2 regions of the Brevundimonas aurantiaca genome follow, and region 2 is predicted to be linked to the other one. Evidence: predicted binding sites of a transcription regulator. Region 2 holds the regulator's gene; the other holds the start of a gene.

Region 1 (3,408 bases), 120 kb from region 2:
TTCAATCCGCGCGCCCGGATCATCCAGGCAGTGCGCGGCGCCGTGCCCCTGGATCAGGTCGTCGGCACGGGCCTGTTCGACATGGAAAGGGCGGAACAGGCGGCCGGCTGGTCCCAGGCCCTGCGCGGCGAGGTGACGCCCGAGACCGAGGAATACGGCGTCTCAACCTTCGTCTATCGGGCGCGCAGACCCTTTCATCCCCGACGCTTCTACGACCTGCTGCAGCGCGAATGGCCCGGCGTCTGGCGCTCCAAGGGCTTCTTCTGGCTGGCCAGCCGGATGGACTATGTCGGTTCCTGGAGCCAGGCCGGGGCCGTGACCGAACATGAATGGGGCGGACTGTGGTGGGCTTCGGCGCCGCGCGAGCGCTGGCCCGACGACAACGCCGAATGGCTGAAGGCGATCGAGGCCGTCTGGCGACAACCCTATGGCGACCGTCGTCAGGAGATCGTCCTGATCGGCAAGGACATGAACCGCGATCTGCTGACCTCGATGTTCGACGCCGCCCTCTTGACCCGGTTCGAGATGGAGCGCGGGCCCAAGGGCTGGGCCAGGCTGGAGGATCCCTTCCCGCATTGGGGCCCGCGTCGGGACGCGGCATGACAAAAGGGGCGTCTTGATAAGGCGCCCCTTCTGCATTTCACGTCCGCAGTCTACCAGCGGCGATCGTAGCGATAGTCGCGGCGCTCGTCGCGCCGGTCATAGCGCTGGTCGCGGCGCCAGTCGCGATAATCACGGCGCTGCTCCCAGCGCGGATCGCGGCTGTTGATGCCGTGTTCGCGCTCCCAGTGACCCTGGTTCCGGTAGCAGCGGCCGCCGCGGTAATAGCCGCAGTCCGATCCGCGATTGGACGAGGCTGCCGCGCCCAGGGCCGCGCCGGCCAAGGCGCCGCCCGCAATATAGGTTCCGTCGCCATTGCCGTAGACGGCGCCCGCCAGTCCGCCGACGGCGGCGCCGATCAGGGCGTTGCGGGCGGTGTCGTCGCGGTCACGCGACTGGGCCGAAGCCGGGGCGGCGGTCAAGGCCAGGGCGGCGGCGGGGGCGACGACGGCGGCGGTGATTTTCAACAGCTTGGACATGGTCCGTCTCCTCTGAATCGCCTCGCGTCTTCCGGGGATCGCGAGCGTTGAGGTGGTTTTAGCGCGCGCCGTTTGAACGGGTTCGGAGGCCGTGGTTCATCGCGCGTTCATCCGTCGCGGAAGTTTCACACGCGGCGGCGCTTGACGCCCCGCCGCCCTCTGACTAACTCCCGCTCGCGTTAGCACTCTCCGTGGTCGGCTGCTAAAACGGCGGTCGCGGAGAGGCTGACCCATTGTTCAAATCGCCCCATTCGGGGGATCAAGGGAGACAACCGATGGCGTTTCGTCCGCTCGGCGACCGCGTGCTGGTCAAGCGCGTTGAAGAAGAATCCAAGACCAAGGGCGGGATCATCATCCCCGACACCGCCAAGGAAAAGCCCCAGGAAGGCGAAGTCGTCGCCGTCGGCCCCGGCGCCCGCGACGACTCGGGCAAGGTCAACGCCCTGGAGCTGAAGGCCGGCGACCGCATCCTGTTCGGCAAGTGGTCGGGCACGGAAGTGAAGATCGACGGCGAAGACCTGATCATCATGAAAGAGTCGGACGTGCTTGGAGTGCTGAGCTAAGGCTCAGCCCTCAGTGGCGAGTGATCAGTGGCGAGTGGCGAGCAGGTTTCCGGACGAAACCGCCGTCGTCGCCTCAATCTCAGATCCTCGCCACTCGCCACTAACCACTCGCCACTCACACAAAAGGAGCTGCCCGCATGGCCGCTAAAATCGTACAGTTCAACACCGACGCGCGCGACAAGATGCTGCGCGGCGTCAACGTCCTCGCCAACGCCGTCAAGGTGACCCTGGGTCCGAAGGGCCGCAACGTCGTGATCCAGAAGTCCTTCGGCGCCCCGCGCTCGACCAAGGACGGCGTCTCGGTCGCCAAGGAAATCGAGCTGGAAGACGCCTTCGAGAACATGGGCGCCCAGATGATCCGCGAAGTCGCTTCGAAGACGAACGACAAGGCGGGCGACGGCACCACCACCGCGACCGTTCTGGCTCAAGCCATCGTGCAAGAGGGCCTGAAGGCCGTCGCCGCCGGCATGAACCCGATGGATCTGAAGCGCGGCATCGACAAGGCCGTCGGCCTGGTCCTGGAAGAGGTCAAGACCAACTCCAAGCCCGTCTCCAACAACTCGGAAATCGCCCAGGTCGGCACCATTTCGGCCAACGGCGACTCCGAAATCGGCGAGCTGATCGCCCAGGCCATGGCCAAGGTCGGAAATGAAGGCGTGATCACCGTCGAAGAAGCCAAGACCGCCGACACCACCGTCGACGTCGTCGAAGGCATGCAGTTCGACCGCGGCTATCTGAGCCCCTACTTCATCACCAACGCCGACAAGATGGAGGCCGTTCTCGAAGAGCCGCTGATCCTGCTGTTCGAGAAGAAGCTGACCTCGCTGCAGGCCATGCTGCCGATCCTGGAAGCCGTGGTGCAGTCGGGCCGTCCGCTGCTGATCATCGCCGAGGACATCGAAGGCGAAGCCCTGGCCACCCTGGTGGTCAACAAGCTGCGCGGCGGCCTGCGCGTCGCCGCCGTCAAGGCGCCGGGCTTCGGCGACCGCCGCAAGGCCATGCTGGAAGACATCGCCATCCTGACGGGCGGCCAAGTCATCTCGGAAGACCTGGGCATCAAGCTGGAGAGCGTCACGCTCGACATGCTCGGCAAGGCCAAGAAGGTCTCGATCACCAAGGACGACACCACCATCGTCGAAGGCGTGGGTGAGAAGGCCGACATCGAAGCCCGCGTGGCCCAGATCAAGCGCCAGATCGAAGACACCACCTCCGACTACGACAAGGAAAAGCTGCAGGAACGTCTGGCCAAGCTGGCCGGCGGCGTCGCGGTTCTCCGCGTCGGCGGCTCGACCGAAGTCGAAGTGAAGGAAAAGAAGGACCGCGTCGACGACGCCCTGAACGCCACCCGCGCTGCGGCTGACGAAGGCATCGTTCCCGGCGGCGGCATCGCCCTGTTGAAGGCCTCCAAGATCCTGGCCGACGTCAAGGGCGACAACGCCGACCAGAACGCCGGCATCGCCATCATCCGTCGCGCCCTGCAGGCCCCGATCCGTCAGATCGCCGAAAACGCCGGCGTCGAAGGCTCGATCGTGGTCGGCAAGGTGCTGGAGAACAACGACGCCTCCTTCGGCTTCAACGCCCAGACGGAAGAGTACGGCGACCTGGTCAAGATGGGCGTCATCGACCCCGCCAAGGTCGTCCGCACGGCCCTGCAAGACGCCGCTTCGGTGGCCGGCATCCTGATCACCACGGAAGCCGCCGTCGCCGACGCCCCCAAGAAGTCGGGCGGCGCCGCCGCTCCTGACATGGGCGGCATGGGCGGCATG
Region 2 (3,408 bases):
CGCGGGTGAATCCGCGCTTTTCGCCCGTGGCCTGGATCTCGACGATCTGGCCCGCGCCGGTCAGGACGAAGTTGGAATCGGCCTCGGCCTCGGAATCCTCTTCATAGTCGAGGTCCAGCACCGGAACCCCGTCGCAGACGCCGCAGGAGACGGCGGCCACCTGGTCCAGGATCGGGTCGGACTTCAGCACGCCTTCGTCGCGCAGATAGTTGAGGGCCGAGGCCATGGCGACCCAGGCGCCGGTGATGGCGGCGGTGCGGGTGCCGCCGTCGGCCTGGATCACGTCGCAGTCCAGCACCACCTGACGCTCGCCCAACGCCTTCAGATCGACGACGGCGCGCAAGCTGCGACCGATCAGGCGCTGGATTTCCTGGGTGCGGCCCGTCTGTTTGCCGGCGGCGGCCTCGCGGCGGCCGCGGGTGTGGGTGGCGCGGGGCAGCATGCCGTATTCGGCCGTGACCCAGCCCTGGCCCTTGCCGCGCATCCAGCCGGGGATGGTCTCCTCGACCGAGGCCGTCACCAGAACCTTGGTGTGGCCGAAGCTGATCAGGCACGAGCCTTCGGCGTAGCGATTGACGCCGGTCTCGATGGTCACGGGACGCAGCTGGGCGTCGGTGCGTTGCGAATGGCGCATGAGATGAGTCCTTGGAAGCTGGGGCGGCGGTGATTATCCTGAAAACGTGAGCCTGTATGCCCCCAAAACCCCGCCGTTCGACGGCGGTCCGGCGACGGGCCAGTCTCTGGCGGGGCTGGCCGGGCTGGACGCGCGCGCGCGCGACATCTTCCGGCGCATCGTCGAGAGCTATCTCGAGACGGGCGAACCGGTCGGGTCGCGGACCCTGTCGCTGGGCGGGATCGCCCTGTCGCCGGCCTCGATCCGCAATACGATGCAGGACCTGACCCTGGCGGGCCTTCTGGCCTCGCCCCACGCCTCGGCGGGGCGGATTCCCACCCATGCGGGTCTGCGCCTGTTCGTCGACGGCCTCTTGGAGATCGGCGACCTCACCAAGGAGGAGCGGCGCGAGATCGACGCCCGCCTGGCCGGCCGGGGCCGCAATTTCGAGGCCGCCCTGGACGAGGCGTCCAATCTGTTGTCGGGCCTGGCGGGGGGCGCAGGCGTGGTCTCCAGCCCGGTGCGCGACGCCGGGGTCAAGCATGTGGAGTTCGTCGCCCTGGGCGGGGATCAGGCCCTGGCGGTCATCGTCGCCGACGACGGCACGGTGGAGAATCGGATCATGAGCCTGGCGGCGGGGGTCACCCCCTCGACCCTGACGGAGGCCTCCAACTTCCTGAACGCCCGGCTGCGCGGCCGGCCCTTCGCCGAGGCCAAGCGGGAAATGACCCAGGAGCTGGAGATCGCCCGGCGCGAGCTGGACCAGGCCGCCGCCCGGCTGGTCGAGGACGGCCTGGCCGCCTGGTCCGGCGGGCCGGACCGCGAGCGGGCCCTGATCGTGCGGGGTCGGGCCAATCTGCTGCAGGACGGCGAAGGCCTGGCCGATCTGGAGCGGGTGCGGGTCCTGTTCGACGACCTGGAGCAGAAGGAACAGCTGATCGGCCTGCTGGACGGTGTGGATGCGGCGCAGGGGGTGCGGATTTTCATCGGCGCCGAAACCCGTCTGTTTTCACTTTCGGGTTCCGCCGTGATCGCGGCGCCCTATATGAGCGGCCGACAGCGGGTTCTGGGCGCCATAGGCGTCATAGGACCGGCGCGACTGAACTACGCCCGTGTCATTCCGTTGGTGGACTATACCGCCCGGGTGCTGGGCCGGATGCTGGACGGGAAAGAAACGTGAGCGACAAACCCCAGAACGATGAGCTGAACGGAATGGAAGAGGCGGAACTGAACGCCGAACACGGACTGGACGCCGAGCCGTCGGACAATCTGGCGCCGCTGGACGCCGTGATCGCCGAGCGGGACGAGTGGAAGGACCGCGCCCTGCGCGTCGCCGCCGAGATGGAGAATCTGAAGCGCCGTTCAGAGGCCCAGCAGAACGACGCCCGCGCCTACGCCATCCAGCGCTTCGCCAAGGATCTGCTGGGCGTGGCCGACAATCTTGAGCGCGCCCTGATGGCCGCGCCCAAGGACGCCGAAGGCGCCACGGCCGGTCTGGTGACGGGTCTGGAAATGACGCAGAAGGCCCTGCTGCAGGCGTTCGAGACCAACGGTCTGAAGCGGGTCGCGCCCGAGGCCGGCGAGGCCTTCAATCCCCATCTGCACCAGGCCATGATTGAACAGCCGTCGGACACGGTGCCGGGCGGAGCCGTGGTCCAGACCATGCAGTCCGGTTTCGAACTGTTCGGTCGCACCATCCGCCCGGCCATGGTGGTGGTGGCCGCCAAGGGCTCGGGCGCCCAGCCGTCGAACCCCTATGGCGGCGGCGGCGGCGAACCCCAGACTCACGCCTTCGACGGCAAGGCTTGATCACCGCCCTCCTCTGAGGAGGGTTGGTGCTAGTGAATAGTGCTGGTGGGCGGCAGGTGAGCGAGGCGTTCGGCACGACGTTCAAGGCCGCTCAATTCTCGCTCACTGGCACTAGTCACCAGCACGCCCTCAGAACCGGCGCCGCCAGGCCCCGATCAGGGCGAACTCCGGATCCGCGTCGGCCGTATGGCGCGGTTCGCGGCTGGCCACGGCTTGCAGCGACAGGCTGGAGCCGTCCCGCAGACTGCGTTCGCCGCCCAGGATGAAGTCGATCTGACGCCCGCTGGGCGCGGCCGAGAAGCGGCGACGCGAATAGGTCAGGGGGTCGAAATAGTCGACCGGCACATCCGCCAGCCAGGCCGAAAAGGTTCCGCGCTCGATCCGCAGCGGCTGTGAGACGGTGAAGCTGATCCGGTCGCACAGGGCGGTGCAGCCCGTCAGCAGGGCCAGCCACCAGTTGGAGCTGATCGCCGCCTGGTCCGTCGATAGGAAGCGGCCTTGCGTCTCGGTCGCGCCCAGGCCCGCTTCGCCGAGCAGGGCCAGACCCGGCCGCAGGGTCCAGTCCCCGCCCACGGCATAGAAGCGGGTCCGCGACGGCAGGGCGAAGTCCGAACCGCCCGGGATGAAGGCCCCCAGCGGTCCCAGACGCTCGTCAAGGGCGCCCAGGCTCAGCGACAGGCCGCCGTCGGCGCCGCGCCAGGCCAGGGTGGCGCGGCTGTAGGTGGAGGCGTCTTCTTCGACCCGACGCAGCGGCATGCGGCGGTCGGCCCCGCCGCTCTCGGCCGCCAGGGTGAAGGCCCCCAGGCGGACCTGACCGCGCGCCGCATGATCGGCCTGGGCCAGGGCGGCGAAACCGTCGCCCGCCGCGCCCTTGAACGGAGAGACGGCGCCGCCGCGGCCCTGCCAGGTCGCAAAGTTCAGGCGGCCGATCTCCAGATCCAGCAGGGCCTCCTGGCGGGGTTCCTCGCCCAGCCAGGGAGCGTCGG

What was found. The regulator HrcA, encoded in region 2, represses chaperone genes, less so after heat shock. The targets are predictions, from matches to a motif close to GTTAGCANTCNNNNNNNNNGANTGCTAAC.
Region 1: a site for HrcA is predicted at 1,258-1,286, ahead of groES (co-chaperone GroES). Genes of this name have one in related genera too.

What each region holds. Positions count from the first base shown of each region.
Region 1 is NZ_CAJGVD010000001.1:2,188,938-2,192,345, forward strand. It holds gene zigA (zinc metallochaperone GTPase ZigA) at 1-603, shown strand, start outside; gene JMT67_RS10760 (hypothetical protein) at 654-1,079, opposite strand; gene groES (co-chaperone GroES) at 1,355-1,642, shown strand; gene groL (chaperonin GroEL) at 1,780-3,408, shown strand, end outside.
Region 2 is NZ_CAJGVD010000001.1:2,309,157-2,312,564, reverse strand. It holds gene rph (ribonuclease PH) at 1-634, opposite strand, end outside; gene hrcA (heat-inducible transcriptional repressor HrcA) at 741-1,793, shown strand; gene grpE (nucleotide exchange factor GrpE) at 1,790-2,422, shown strand; gene JMT67_RS11310 (S8 family peptidase) at 2,552-3,408, opposite strand, start outside.